2 regions of the Kribbella sp. NBC_00889 genome follow, and region 1 is predicted to be linked to the other one. Evidence: predicted binding sites of a transcription regulator. Region 1 holds the regulator's gene; the other holds the start of a gene.
What was found. Region 1 encodes HrcA, which represses chaperone genes, less so after heat shock. Its sites were predicted from a motif close to TTGGCACTCGNNNNNNNCGAGTGCCAA; they were not measured.
Positions count from the first base shown of each region.

Region 2: a site for HrcA is predicted at 3,893-3,919, ahead of groES (co-chaperone GroES). Genes of this name have one in related genera too.

Region 1 is NZ_CP108783.1:4,758,344-4,765,924, reverse strand. Features, by position in the region: gene OG817_RS23040 (NCS1 family nucleobase:cation symporter-1) at 1-1,171, opposite strand, end outside; gene OG817_RS23035 (MBL fold metallo-hydrolase) at 1,289-2,059, opposite strand; gene OG817_RS23030 (ThuA domain-containing protein) at 2,222-2,863, shown strand; gene OG817_RS23025 (Gfo/Idh/MocA family protein) at 2,848-3,951, shown strand; gene hrcA (heat-inducible transcriptional repressor HrcA) at 4,071-5,093, shown strand; gene dnaJ (molecular chaperone DnaJ) at 5,123-6,265, shown strand; gene OG817_RS23010 (16S rRNA (uracil(1498)-N(3))-methyltransferase) at 6,313-7,029, shown strand; gene OG817_RS23005 (Gmad2 immunoglobulin-like domain-containing protein) at 7,101-7,581, opposite strand, start outside.
Region 2 is NZ_CP108783.1:8,830,539-8,838,119, forward strand. Features, by position in the region: gene tsaD (tRNA (adenosine(37)-N6)-threonylcarbamoyltransferase complex transferase subunit TsaD) at 1-252, shown strand, start outside; gene OG817_RS43605 (GNAT family N-acetyltransferase) at 249-698, shown strand; gene OG817_RS43610 (alpha/beta hydrolase) at 814-1,602, shown strand; gene OG817_RS43615 (THUMP-like domain-containing protein) at 1,987-3,147, opposite strand; gene OG817_RS43620 (peptidoglycan-binding protein) at 3,157-3,768, opposite strand; gene groES (co-chaperone GroES) at 4,051-4,347, shown strand; gene groL (chaperonin GroEL) at 4,476-6,095, shown strand; gene OG817_RS43635 (GNAT family N-acetyltransferase) at 6,166-6,621, shown strand; gene shbA (RNA polymerase sigma factor ShbA) at 6,773-7,393, shown strand; gene OG817_RS43645 (hypothetical protein) at 7,386-7,581, shown strand, end outside.

The DNA.
Region 1 (7,581 bases):
ACAGCCAGACGAAGATGTAGATCGACGGGTCGGAGATCAGCCGCCACGGCTGGATCACGACGCCGATCACGCCGGTGACCAGGCCGGCGGTCCGGAAGTTCAGCCAGCGCGGGACGGCGTTGGCGAAGTCGTACGACGGGCTGACCACGTTCGCCGCCACGTTGCACGACATCGTCGCGAGGATCGCCATCACCAGGCCGATCGTCACGACCACCGGGTTCTCGAAGCGGCGGGTCAACTCGACCGGGTCCCAGATCGCCGTGCCGTAGACCAGCACGGTGCCGGACGTGGTGATGATCGAGACGAGCGCGATGAACGACATCGTGGTCGGCAGGCCGATGATCTGGCCGACGACCTGCTGGCGCTGACCCTTACCGAACCGGGTGAAGTCCGGCATGTTCAGGCTGAGGGTCGCCCAGAACGCGATCATGCCCATCAGCGACGGCGCGAAGATCTTCCAGAAGTCGGCGTCCCAGCCGAGCTTCGACGGCTGCGACAGGATCGGGCCGAACCCGCCGGCCTTGACCAGGATCGCCACCATCAGCGCCAGGAACGCGACCGTGACGAGTGGCGCCGCCCAGTTCTCGAACCGCCGCAGTCCCTCGATGCCGCGCCAGATCAGCACCATCTGGAGCACCCAGAAGAACGCGAAGCTGAGCCACATCGTCCACGGGTGCCCGCCGACCGCGGACGCCTCCGTCCAGCCGTTGCCGAACAGTTCGCCGACGATCACGAAGATCGCCTGGCCGCCGATCCAGGTCTGGATGCCGAACCAGCCGCATGCGATGAACGCGCGCAACAGGGCCGGGAAGTTCGCGCCGCGGAGGCCGTAGAAGGCGCGCGCGAAGACCGGGAACGGGATGCCGTACTTCGTCCCGGCGTGACTGTTCAGCAGCAGCGGGACCAGCACGATCAGGTTCCCCAGCGTGATCGTGATGAACGCCTGCAGCCAGTTCATCCCGAGCGCGACCAGACCCGCGGCGAGTAGGTAGCTGGGGATGTTGTGCGCCATTCCCATCCAGAGCGCCGCATAGTTGTACGTCGTCCAGTGCCGCTCGGGCAATCGGGTCGGTGCGAGCTCCGCGTTGGCGTAGGGGCTGTCCGCGAGGACGGCGGGATCGGCCAGTTCGACTCTGCCGTCGGGATGAGTGGTCTGCTCGATCGTGGTCATGGTTGCCACCCCATCCGGTCGTGGTTCGCGCCGCACTTCGCAACAAAGTGCGGCAAACCTGACGCGGTGTCAACGGACAACTACAACTTGACCGCCCGACCCGTGCGCTTTCGGGAATCAGCCGGGGCCGAGCAGGGGCAGCGTCGGGCGACGCGGGGTGCCGAGTGTCCCGTAGCCGCGCTTGATCGCGTCCTGGAGTTTCTCGAGCGGCCACGGCCAGTCGTCGGTGTGGGCGAGAGCCTGCTCCAGCGGGGTGCCGCCGTGGTGGAGACCGGAGATGGTGTTGGCGACGGTGCCGAGGTCGCCGGCTTGGTCGCGCACGAACTCCGCGTCGACGACCGCGCCGTGACCGGGGACGACCTTCGACGAGCTGGACAGCATCCCGATCACCCGGTCGATCGTGTCCGGCCACTCCAGCGGGAACGAGTCCTCTCCGTACGACGGCGGCGCCGACTCCTCGATCAGATCGCCGACGAAGTAGACCTCCGCATCCGGCACGACGACCACCACGTCGCCGTCGGTGTGCGCGTTCCCCAGATGCAGCAACTCGACTCTGCGGTCGCCGAGATCGATCACCCTCGCCACCGCGAAGGTCTGCGCCGTCAGTTCGGCGGCCGTCGCGGCGTTCTCGTGGGCGATGACCTCGGCCTGATCGAAGACGCTGTTCCCGGCGACGTGGTCGAAGTGCGCGTGGGTGTTGACGACCCAGCGCACCGGCTGGCCGGTCAGTTCGCGGATGTGCTCGCGCAATTCCTCGGCCTGCTCGGTCGTCGCCCGGGTGTCGATCACCAGCGCACCGTCCGCCCCGACGACCAGACCGACGTTGAGGTCCCATTCGTCGTACCGGCGGACCCAGCAACGATCGCCGACTTCGGCCCACGTACTCATGGGAGCGAGATTACTTGCTGTGTACATCTCCTCCGACCACCGGTCCCGTCGCATCCAGAGGACGGAATCGCACTTGAAGGGCGGTCGGGCGGCGCCTAGGGTCACGGTGGCGGTTCGCAACGGTTCCGAACTCGGCAGCGAAACTTTCGAAGGGCGGTCGGCGTGACGACACGACGTGCACTGGTGGTCCGGGGCGGCTGGGAAGGGCACTCGCCGGTCGAGGCGACCGACCTGTTCATCCCGTTCCTGGAAGAGAACGGTTACGAGGTGACCGTCTCGGACAGCACCGAGAGCTACCTCGACCTGGACGGCACCGACCTGGTGCTGCAGTGCGTCACGATGAGCGAGATCGACGCCGACCACTTCAAGGGCCTGGAGGCCGCGATCCGCCGCGGTACCGGATTCGCGGGCTGGCACGGCGGCATCGTCGACTCGTTCCGGGCCAACGCCGACTACAGCTTCATCACCGGCGGGCAGTTCATCTCGCACCCGCACGGCTTCACCGACTACCGCGTCGACGTCGTCGCCGAACACCCGATCGTCGAGGGCATCACCCACTTCGACGTCCACACCGAGCAGTACTACGTGCACTACGACCCGACCAACACCGTGCTCGCCACGACGACGTTCCGCTCGCATCCGGACTACCCGTGGATCGAGGGTGCCGTGATGCCGGCCGTCTGGACCCGGACCTGGGGCGCGGGAAAGGTCTTCGTCTGCACCGTCGGCCACAAGCTGGACGACCTCGAAGTGCCTGAGGTGCGGACCATCGTCGAGCGGGGGCTGCTGTGGGCGAGCAAGTGACGGGCATCGGCATCGTCGGTACGGGCGTCATCTCCGGCACCTACCTGGACCATCTGGCCAAGCTGCCCGGCGTTGATGTGGTCGCGGTCGCCGACCTGGACATCAGCCGCGCGCAGGCGATCGCCGACGGCAACCCCGCCATCCGCGCGCTGTCCCCGGACGAGCTGTACGCCGCGGACGACGTCGAGATCGTCCTGAACCTGACCATCCCAGCCGCCCACGCACCGGTGCACCAGGCCGCGCTCGAAGCCGGCAAGCACGTGTACGGCGAGAAGCCGCTGGCCGTCGACCGGGCCGAGGCGGAGCCGCTGCTCAAGTACGCCGCCGCGAACAACCTCCGCGTCGGCTGCGCGCCGGACACTGTGCTCGGCACTGGTACCCAGACTGCCCGGGCTGTCATTGACCGCGGCGACATCGGCGTACCGACGGCTGCCACGGCATCGTTTTTCACGCCCGGGCACGAGCTGTGGCACCCGGCGCCGGAGTTCTACTACCAGCCCGGCGGCGGTCCGGTCCTCGACATGGGTCCGTACTACGTGACGAGCCTGGTGACCTTGCTGGGTCCGGTACGACGCGTGACCGCGCGGGCCGGTCAGTCGAAGCAGGAGCGGAAGATTCACACCGGTCCGCGAGCCGGCGAGACCTTCCCGGTCCAGGTGCCGACGCACGTGACCGGCGTACTGGAGCACGAGTCGGGTGCGCTGACCACGGTGCTGATGTCGTTCGACATCTGGGCCGCGCGGTTGCCGCGGATCGAGGTGCACGGGACCGAGGGCAGCCTGTCCGTACCCGACCCGAACGGGTTCGATGGCAAGGTCGAGATCGCTACCGCGGCCAACCGCGACTGGACCGAGGTCCCGGTCGCCGGTGGGTACGCCGGAGCCGGCCGGGGCGTCGGGGTCGCGGACATGGCCCGGGCGGTCCGCACAGGTCAGCCGCACCGGGCCGACGGTGCACTGGCCTACCACGTGCTCGACGTACTCGAGTCCTTGCTCGAAGCGGCTGCCCAGGACCAGCCCGTGGATGTCGCGAGCACAGTCACCCGGCCCGCCGCCGTACCGTTGGGAGCGTCCCCCGAGCTCGCCTGAGACCCGTCCCACGCCGTCACACGTCGGTGCGAGCTACTACGGCTCGGTAGACTGGCACTCGTTTCAACTGAGTGCCAAGGGTCACTGAGTCGTACGTCGAGGCGAGGGAGGTGGTGCGCGTGCTGGACGATCGCAAGCTGGATGTTCTCCGCGCCATCGTCGAGGACTACGTGGCGACCCATGAGCCGGTCGGCTCGAAGACGCTGGTGGACCGGCACAACCTCGGGGTGTCGCCGGCAACCGTGCGTAACGACATGGCTGCGCTGGAGGAGGAGGGGTACATCACCCAGCCGCACACCAGCGCCGGCCGGATCCCCACCGACGCGGGCTACCGGCTGTTCGTGGACAAGCTGAGCACGGTCAAGACGCTGTCTCCGGCGGAGAAGAAGGCGATCACCTCGTTCCTGGCCGGCGCGGTCGACCTGGACGACGTCGTACGCCGTACTGTCCGGCTGCTGGCCCAGATCACCCGCCAGGTGGCGATCGTGCAGTACCCGTCCCTCAACCGTTCCAGCGTCCGGCACATCGAGGTCGTCACGATGACCCCGCGCCGGCTGCTGCTGGTGCTGATCACCAGCACCGGCCGCGTCGAGCAGCGGATCGTCGAGCAGACGAACGACGTCGACGAGCAACTGATCGCCGACCTGCGCTCGCGGCTGAACACCGCACTATCCGGGCAGCGGCTGACTGAGGCCACCACGTCCCTGGCCGCGGTGACCGACCTGTTCGCCCCGGCGGACCGGCCACTGGTCGCGGCGATCGTGACGACGCTGCTGGAGACGTTCACCGACGAGGTCGGCGAGCAGAGGATCGCGGTCGGCGGCGCCGCCAACCTGACGCGGTACGGCGACGACTTCGAGCGGAACGTGAAGCCGGTGCTGGAGGCACTGGAGGAGCACGTCATTCTGCTCAAGCTCCTCGGTGAGGCCACCAACCCGCAGACCCTGACGGTCCGCATCGGGCACGAGAACCCGTTCGAGGAACTGGCCACCACCTCGGTGGTCGCGACCGGCTACGGGTCAAAGTCGGAGGCGCTGGCCACGCTCGGCATCGTCGGCCCGACCCACATGGACTATCCGAGCACGATGGGCGCCGTGAGGGCCGTCGCGCGCTACGTCAGCCAGATATTGGCGGACTCCTAAATGACTGAACCCAACCCCTGGTCTGGAGTATGAGCACCGATTACTACGCCGTCCTGGGCGTCAGCCGCGACGCGACGCCGGACGAGATCAAGAAGGCGTACCGCAAGCTGGCACGCCAGTACCACCCGGACGTGAACGACTCCGAGGACGCCCACCACAAGTTCCAGGAGATCGGCCGCGCCTTCCAGGTGCTGAGCGACCCGCAGAAGCGGCAGTTGCACGATCTCGGCGGTGACCCGTTCGCGACCGCGGGCGCCGGCCCGGGCGGCGCGGGCTTCGGCCAGGCCTTCACGTTCACCGACATCATGGACGCCTTCTTCGGCCAGACCGGCGGGGCCACCCGCGGGCCTCGGCCGCGGACCCGGCGCGGCCAGGACGCGCTGATCCCGCTGCGGATCGACCTGGCCGAGGCCGCGTTCGGCACCACCCGGGAGCTGAAGGTCGACACCGCCGTACTGTGCCCGACCTGTTCGGGTTCGGGAGCGGCGGCGGGCTCCGAGCCGGTCACCTGCGAGATCTGCCACGGTCGCGGCGAGGTCACCCACACCCAGCGGTCGTTCCTCGGCGAGGTCCGCACCATGCGGCCGTGCCCGAACTGCCGCGGCTTCGGTACGACGATCCCGAACCCGTGCGTCGAGTGCGCCGGCGACGGCCGGGTCCGGTCCCGCCGCACCGTCACGGTCAAGATCCCCGGTGGCGTCGACAGCGGCACCCGGGTGCAGCTGTCCGGCCAGGGCGAGGTCGGCCCCGGCGGCGGCCCGGCCGGCGACCTGTACGTCGAGATCGAGGTCGAGCCGCACGACATCTTCACCCGCAACGGCGACGACCTGCACTGCACGGTGACGCTGCCGATGACGGCGGCCGCGCTCGGCACCACGATCGACCTGCCCACGCTGGAGGGCGAGACCACCCCACTGGAGATCCGGCCCGGCACGCAGTCCGGGACGGCGATGACGCTGACGGCTCGTGGTGTCCCGCGCCTGCGGCACGCGGGTCGTGGTGACCTGATCGTCCAGGTGATCGTCGAGACCCCGACCAGGCTGGACGACTCCCAGGTCGACCTGCTCCGCCAGTTGGCCGAGGCTCGTGGCGAGGAGCGTCCCCAGGGTCAGGTCCAAGCCGCCCACAAGGGCGTCTTCGGTCGCCTCCGCGACGCCTTCGGCGCCCACTGAAACAGGCTCGGCCGGCTCCGCCGGCCTCGCGGGAAGGTGATGGGCTGGTGGGCATTGCCGTTTTCTTCGCGCCGGAACTCGTGGGCGACGAACTGACGCTGGACGGCGCAGAGGGCCGGCATGCGGCGGTGGTTCGGCGGATCGGCCCTGGTGAGCGCATTCGGTTGACCGACGGTCGTGGTTCGTGGGCCGAAGGCCCGGTGACGGCTGCGTCCAAGGCCGGGGTGACCGTGGCGGTGCAGCAGCGTGGGCACGAGCCGGCGGCTTCGCCTCGGTTGGTGGTGGTGCAGGCGTTGCCGAAGGGCGAGCGGGCCGAGCTGGCGGTGGAGATGCTGACCGAGGTCGGGGTCGATGTGATCGTCCCGTGGAACGCGGAGCGGAGTCAGTTCCGCAACAACCCCGAGCGGTCCGCGAAGACGTACGCGAAGTGGCAGGCCTGGGCGTTCGAGGCGAGCAAACAGTCCCGCCGCTCCTGGTTCGCCACTGTGGAGCCCATCGCGAGTACGCCGGAGGTCGCGCGACTACTTTCCGCCGCGGCACTCCCCGTCGTACTGCACGAGGAAGCCAAGACGCCGCTCGCCTCGCTCGAGCTCCCGACCGACGGCGACATCGTCATCGTCATAGGCCCGGAAGGCGGCATCGCCCCAGCCGAGCTGGCCACCTTCGCCGCCGAGCCCATCCGCCTCGGCGACACGGTCCTCCGCACCTCAACCGCCGGCGTAGCCGCAGCCGCCGCCCTCCTCTCCCACTCCCGCTGGACCTAGCAACTGACCCGGCCGATGGCGGGTTGTTTCATCGCTGGCGTCAAAGAACCGGATAGCGAGCGAACAACCTGCTAGCGGACCTCGATGGTTTTGGAGTCGATGTCGGTGGTGGAGCCGTCGGCGGGGGAGATGAGGAAGGCCTCGATCTGCCAGGGGCCGGGGGTGAGCTTGAGGTTGAAGGCGAAGGGCGTGAACTTCTGGCCCTCCTTGGTGTTCGTGTAGCCCTTCCGTACCTCGCGGGTCTTCAGGTTCGTGGCCTCGTAGTTCACCGTCGCCTCGTACGCCGCGGCCGTGCCTTCGACGGTGACCATCGACTTGGTCAACTGGTCCTGGGCCGGGGAGGTGATCCAGACCAGCGCCTGGACGTTGGCGGCCTGGGCGCGACTGAGCGGCGTACTGGTGTCGACCTGGCCGAACAGCCGGGCGCCGACCTGGCCGTCCTGGGTGATCTGGACCTGCTGGCTGCTGTCGTCGAGGGCGCCTTGCACCGTGTAGATCAGCTGCTGGGCGGCCACGTCCGCGGTCTCGGGGTCGAGCTTCGTCGTCGGGAGC
Region 2 (7,581 bases), 4.1 Mb from region 1:
AAGGACCGGGGCTTCGAGCACCTGTTGATCGGTGGCGGTGTCGCGGCGAACTCACGGCTGCGCGTGATGGCTGAAGAACGGTGCTCGGCGGCAGGCATCGCCGTACGGGTGCCGCGGCCGGGGTTGTGCACCGACAACGGCGCGATGGTGGCAGCGCTCGGCTCGGAGCTGGTCCGGGCCGGGAAGTCTCCGTCGCCGTTGGGATTGCCGGCCGACTCGTCGATGCCGATCACCGAGGTGCTGAACAAATGAAGTGGACACACCCGCACGGGTTCGAGGCCGACGACGACACGTCCCGGATCGACGTCGACGTGGTGCACGGCTTCCTGAGTACGTCGTACTGGGCGCCAGGGATCCCGCGGGAGGTCGTGGCGCGGTCGATCGCGGGGTCGCTGAACGTCGGAGTGTTCACGTCGGACGGGGCGATGGTCGCGTTCGCTCGCGCGGTGACGGACCGGGCGACGTTCGCGTGGATCGCGGATGTGTTCGTGGTGCCTGAGCAGCGCGGGCATGGGTTGGGGAAGTTCGTCGTGGCCACGCTGCTCGACCATCCCGAGTTGCAGGGTGTACGTCGCGTCATGCTCGGGACCGAGGACGCGCACGAGCTCTACCGGCGGCACGGTTTCACCGAGCTCGCCGCCGACGGCCGCATGATGGGCATCCGTCGCGATCCCGCGGACATCTACGGCCGCCCATGACAGTGTCATTGCCGCGCCTCCGGCACGGCGGGTCATGGGGCTTCGACTCCCGCCCTTCCCTCGTCACTCCGGTCGCTTCGCTCCCTGCGCTCCTCAGTCCAGGGCGGGAGGCCCCATGACCGGTCCTGCTGTGGATCTGGTGTGGCATCCTGCCGGGGCGACGGATCTGGTGGTGCTGGCTCATGGCGGGCAGGAGCATTCGACCGCGGTTCCTCATCTGTGGCGGGCGCCGATCCTGCGGATGTGGCCGTTCGCTCTCGCCGCCCGGTCGGCTGTTCCCACGGCGGCGGTCGGCATGCTGCGCTATCGGTATCGCGGGTGGAACGGGTCCGCCGCCGACTCTGCCGTTGATCTCCGGGCGGTCCTCGACGAGCTGCCACCGGTGATCCGCCGGGTGGTGCTGATCGGGCACTCGATGGGTGGCCGGGCGGTCGTGGCCGCAGGCAATCATCCTCGGGTGGCCGGCGTACTGGCCTTGGCTCCTTGGCTGCCCGAGGGTGAGCCGCTGGCCGCGCTGCGTCCGCCGGTGACGTTCGCCCATGGCACGGACGACACGATCACCGATCCGCGCGCGACCGCCGCGTACGCCGAGCGCCTCCGCGCAGCCGGCACTCCGGTCACGATGTATGCGCTCGCCGGGGAGGGCCACGCCATGCTCCGTCGGCCGACCGAGTGGAACACCGTGGTCGCCAACTTCACCACCACGGCCCTGAACACCACAGCACCGGCCCGTGGCACGGACGGCCCGCGCGTTGAGTCACTCCCGCAGTACGGTCCGAAGGCGTTGTTGCCGATCGCGGTCGGATCGATTGCGGTGGCACGCTTCCGGCTGCCGGTCGTGGAACGGTTCGAAGCGCACTGCAGTGCGGGGAAGAGCACGGCAGCGGGCAGAGACCTGGGGTGACTTCGCCGCCTGCTCCCCAGGTGAACGGTCAGCGGCCAACCGGTTTCTGCCACCCACCCTGCCGAACCCAGGTGAACGCCCGACTGCACCCGCATGACACTCAGTCGACGTCCGTCTCCTCAGACCGGACGTCGCCCGTTTAGTGGCGGATCCCCGGGGAGTGCAGCAGCAGACGCAGCACCTCGCCTACCGGCAGGTCGCCCGGGGACCCGCTCGCGAAATCGATCATATGTTCGAATGCACTCACAATGCAAGTCCGGCCCGAAGGGAGTTCACAGCATGCCAGCCAGCAAGGACAGACTCCGATGGAGGGCCTCCCGGAGCCCGTGCGTGCGCTGATCGAGGAGTACAAGCAGGGCCTGGGCCTGGCAGCGCTCGAATGGCTCAGGGCTCGATCTTGACCCGGCGGCAGGAGTAGGCGACGGCGTCGCGACCAATGCGCGTGATGATCAGCGTGGCGGACTCCGAGCCCTTCGGAGCGAGCTTCTTCCGGAGCTGGGCCGGGTCGACGTCCACCCCGCGCTTCTTGATCTCGAGCGTGCCGATGCCCTGCGTGCGGACCCAGGATCGCAGTGCCTTCTCCTTGTACGGCAGCTCCTCCACCACCTCGTACGCCGACGCGAGCGGGGTCGGCACGAGCTTCGGCGCGGTGACGTACGCGATCCGCGGATCGAGCAGCCACCCGTCGACAGCAGCGGCCACCGCGGTCACCAGACCGGCCCGCACAACGGCACCATCCGGCTCATAGATGTACCGCTCGACAGGACCGCTCTCAGCCTCGGGCGCATCCGCCACATTCACGCCACTGGGTAGCAACGTCGCCCGCCGCGGGGTGCCGGTGTACAGCGCCCCGGACCACAGCGCGGCCTCCTTCACCTCACCGGCGTCGGAGATCCACTCCGCCTCGACGCCCTCAGGTACGGCGTCGTGCGGGATGCCAGGCGCGACCTTCACGCAGGCAGTCCGCTGCAGGAGCTCGGTGACAAAGGTCCACGGCGGTGAGTAGGCATTGTGGTCGAACACGCGTCGACCATCAGCGCGTCGAGCGGGGTCCGCGAACACGACGTCGTATGGCGTGAGCTCGGTGGACTCGGCGTCGCCGACCATGACCTCACCGGGCAGACCGAGCGCGGCCAGGTTGGCGCGGGCTGTAGCTGCGGTCTCCGGGTCGCGTTCGACGCCGGTGACCCGTAGACCGGCGTGGGCCGCACTGATCAGGTCGCCACCGATCCCGCAGCCCAGGTCGACCACACTGCTGCCCGGCAACGCCGCCGCGATGCGTGCGGCCCGGTGCGTGCCGACCGTGGTCCTGGTGGCCTGCTCCAGACCGTCCGGGGTGAAGTACATCCGGGCCGCATCCGCTCCGAACTTGGCGACCGCCCGGTGCCGCAGCGATGCCTGAGTGACCGCGATCGTCACAAGCGTCGCGTCGTACCGGCGCCGCAGCCTCTCGACCAGCTGCAGCTCCTTGCCGGGCTGGTACGCCGCACAGGCCTCCGCAAGCACCTCGGCGCCCGGCCCGTCCAGCAACGCGGTGACAGTCACCCACACACCCTAGAGCGGGCTCGAGCAGCTCCTGCTCCAGCTGTTGGTGGCGGAGGAGTAGAGGCGCCAGTTCATGGCCGCGCGGGTCTTGGGGCCGTAGATACCGTCCACCACGAGCTTGTGCTTGCGCTGCACCGTCTTGACCACTGCGCGGGTGTTGCTGCCGTAGATGCCGTCGACTGCGAGGTGGGTGCCGTAGCAGAAGTTCAGGTTGCGCTGCAGGACCTGGATGGCGGTGTCGGGGTCGCCGTACACGGTGGAACCGCGGTGTGGGTCGTCGCCGTACATGAGGTTGCAGGTGGTCCTCTTGCTCGCGTAGATCGACGGCATCGGGATACCCCAGCTGCTGTTGACCGGCACCAGGATGGCCGCGCGGCACTGTGGCAGTGCGCCCGCGGCGTTGGTCTCTGCCTCGGCGGAGGTGCGGGTCGCGTCGGTCGACTGATCGGCCGGAGCCTGCTCCGCCGGCTGATCTGCGGCGGGAGCTCCAACGCTCGGGGTGGCCGGCTGGTCCTTCGACGCTCCGGCGGCGACCGCTCCGACGGCCACCACGCCCACTGCGGCAAGGACCGCGATCGTGCGCCCGGACAGGTTGGGTAGAGACGGGAAGCTGATGGCCATGGTCTCTCCTCGGACCCGGTGGTAAGCCCTCCTGGGGAAACGGTCGCACGGCGACCGGGGTCAGGCCCAGCGTTCGGCCACAATCCGTACCCGGCCGGTCACGGACTCCGCCGACAGAGGAAGTCTGGCACTCGAGTTGACCGAGTGCTAATCGCGGCCTAGATTCGGTGTTGGCACTCTCCACCCGAGGGTGCCAGCGGTCCGGCCTCTGACCCCCGCGACGGCAGGGGAGCGCGACCACCCTGAACTGCAGACAAGCAAATCGACCGTGGAGGTCAGCAAGTGTCGGTCACGATCAAGCCGCTCGAGGACCGCGTCCTCGTCGCGCCGCTCGAAGCCGAGCAGACCACGAAGTCCGGCCTGGTGATCCCGGACACCGCCAAGGAGAAGCCCCAGGAGGGCGAGATCCTCGCCGTCGGCCCCGGCCGCATCGACGACAACGGCAACCGCGTCCCGCTGGACGTCGCCGTCGGCGACAAGGTCATCTACTCCAAGTACGGCGGCACCGAGGTCAAGTACGACGGCCAGGACTACCTGATCCTGGGCGCCCGCGACATCCTCGCAGTCGTCAGCAAGTGACGGCCGCTCGCTGTTCCTGACTGACACCGCCCTGGTGCCCTCCCGGCGCCGGGGCGGAGTCGGTCCGGGGCAGCGAGCTCGGAACTGCTGTTACGAAGCGCGAATTTCAGAGAGGGACTGGATTTTTCATGCCGAAGATCCTCGAGTTCGACGAGAACGCTCGGCGCGCGCTGGAGCGCGGCGTCGACAAGCTCGCGAACACGGTGAAGGTGACGCTGGGGCCGAAGGGCCGCTACGTCGTCCTGGACAAGAAGTGGGGCGCCCCGACCATCACCAACGACGGTGTCACCGTCGCCCGTGAGGTCGAGCTGGACGACCCGTTCGAGAACCTTGGTGCGCAGTTGGCCAAGGAGGTCGCCACCAAGACCAACGACATCGCCGGTGACGGCACCACCACCGCGACGGTGCTGGCGCAGGCACTGGTGCACGAGGGCCTGCGGGCCGTCGCCGCCGGGGTCAACCCGATGGGCCTGAAGAAGGGCATCGAGGCGGCCGTCGAGGCCGTGTCGGCCAAGCTGATCGAGACCGCGCGGCCGGTCGACGACAAGGGCGACATGGCCCACGTCGCCACCATCTCCGCCCGGGACGCCGAGATCGGCGCCCTGATCGCGGACGCGTTCGACAAGGTCGGCAAGGACGGTGTGATCACCGTCGAGGAGTCGAACACCTTCGGGACCGAGCTCGAGTTCACCGAGGGCATGCAGTTCGACAAGGGCTTCATCTCGCCGTACTTCATCACCGACGCCGAGGCCGGCGAAGCGGTGCTGGAGGACCCGTACATCCTGATCCACCAGGGCAAGGTCTCCGCGATCGCGGACCTGCTGCCGCTGCTGGAGAAGGTCGTGCAGTCCGGCAAGACCCTGCTGATCATCGCCGAGGACGTCGAGGCCGAGGCACTGTCCACCCTCGTGGTGAACAAGATCCGCGGCAACTTCACCTCCGTCGCCGTCAAGGCGCCGGGCTTCGGTGACCGCCGCAAGGCGATGCTGGAGGACCTGGCCGCGCTGACCGGCGCGCAGGTCGTTGCTCCGGAGGTCGGGCTGAAGCTGGACCAGGTCGGTCTGGAGGTGCTCGGTTCGGCGCGCCGGATCGTGGTCTCCAAGGACAACACCACGGTGGTCGACGGCGCCGGCAAGTCCGACGACATCGACGGCCGGGTGAACCAGATCAAGGCCGAGATCGAGCGCACCGACTCCGACTGGGACCGCGAGAAGCTGCAGGAGCGGCTGGCCAAGCTGGCCGGTGGCGTCTGCGTGATCAAGGTCGGCGCGGCCACCGAGGTCGAGCTGAAGGAGAAGAAGCACCGGATCGAGGACGCCGTGTCCGCGACCCGGGCCGCGATCGAGGAAGGCATCGTCGCCGGCGGCGGCTCCGCCCTCGTGCACGCGGCTGCTGTCCTGGACAAGGGTCTGGACCTCGAGGGTGACGAGCTCGCCGGTGTCCGGATCGTCCGCAAGGCGATCGTCGAGCCGCTGCGCTGGATCGCCGAGAACGGCGGCTACGAGGGCTACGTCGTGACCGCCAAGGTCGCGGAGCTGGAGGTCGGCAGCGGCTTCAACGCCGCCACCGGCGAGTACGGCGACCTGCTGGCTCAGGGCGTGCTGGACCCGGTCAAGGTGACCCGGTCCGCGCTCGCCAACGCCGGCTCGATCGCCGCGCTGCTGCTCACCACCGAGACCCTCGTGGTCGACAAGCCCGAGGAAGAGGAGCCCGCCGCAGCCGGTCACGGCCACGGTCACGGTCACTGATCCTCAGGTAGTAGTTCCACAGCACCGCCCCGGCAGTCCTGCCGGGGCGGTGTTCTGTTGGGATGGGCTTGTGACGCTGATCAGAGAACGTGGCGAGCAGGACCTGGAGATCTGCGTCCGGCTGTTGCGGGATGTGCATGAGGTGGCTGGGTACCCGGTGAGCTGGCCGGCGGATGCGCGGAAGTGGTTGACGCCGGAGGACGGGCTCGGGTGCTGGGTGGCTGTCAGCGACGGGCGCGTGGTGGGGCACGTGGCGCTGACCGCCAACGGGTCTGACGGGGTGTCCGTGGAGCGGTTGTTCGTGGATCCGAAGGCGACCCGCGCGGGGATCGGACGGCAGTTGCTGGATCATTCGGTGAAGACGGCGGCTGAGCTCGGGCGGAAGCTGTCCTTGGAGGTCGTGGACAATCGCGGCGCGGCCGAGCGACTGTACCGGCGGGCCGGATGGCTGGAGACCGGCCGCACGCCGATCGACTGGGGTGGCGACCAGGCCTGCGAGCTCATCCACTTCGACGCCCCCAGCTAAGGGACGAGGATCGAGCGGTGGGGCATCCGTACGGGCCAGTAGTGACAGATCGTGACCAGAATCTGGTGGTGATCACGAATTGCCACTAGGCAACGGAAGGTGAGAGCCGTACCATCTTTCAGGCTGACCGGTCCGACACGAGGGGGCGAGGGTGACCGAGGTCCAAGTACCACACACCCACGACCGGGTCGAGCTTCGAGATCTTGCCGCACGCGCGAGCGAAGGCGATCGGACAGCTCTGAACGACCTGCTCACCAGGGTGCGTGCCGTCGCCCACCGCTATGTGCGGTCGAGGCTGTGGACCTATCCGGGCGGCGCCGACATGGTCGACGACGTCGCGCAGGAGGTTTGTGTCGCGGTGTTCGGCGCACTCGGCCGGTACCGCGACGAGGGGAGGCCCTTCGAGGCTTTCGTCTACGGCATCGCGGCTCGCAAGGTCGCCGATGCCCAGCGTGCGTTCGCGGTGGCCGACGTTTCGACGCCGGACCTGCCGGACGGCGCGGACGAGTCACCGACGCCGGAGGAGCACGCGGTCCGGCATTCGGAGGTCCAGCACATCATGGGGCTGCTGGACAAGTTGCCGGTGAAGCTGCGGGAGATCCTGCGGCTCCGGGTGGTAGCGGGGATGTCAGCCGAGGAGACCGGCCGGGCACTGGGGATGACACCGGGGGCGGTGAGGGTCGCACAACATCGAGCGTTGAACACGCTCAGGGGGTTTGTGGGGCATGAGGCACAGCTGGAAAGAGGAGCAGGGGAGGGGCATCATGGCTGACCGTTTCGATCTCGACGCGATCGACGCTGATGACGCACTGCTCGACCTACTGGCCGTTGGGGGGGAGACCGCGCTCGGCGCGGGAGAGCACGACCCGGCCGTCAAGCTGCTGGCAGAGCTACGGCTCGCGGTGGAGGTGGAGGACGAACTCCCGGTCGAGACGATCGACGACCCGGAGAGCTTCCTGG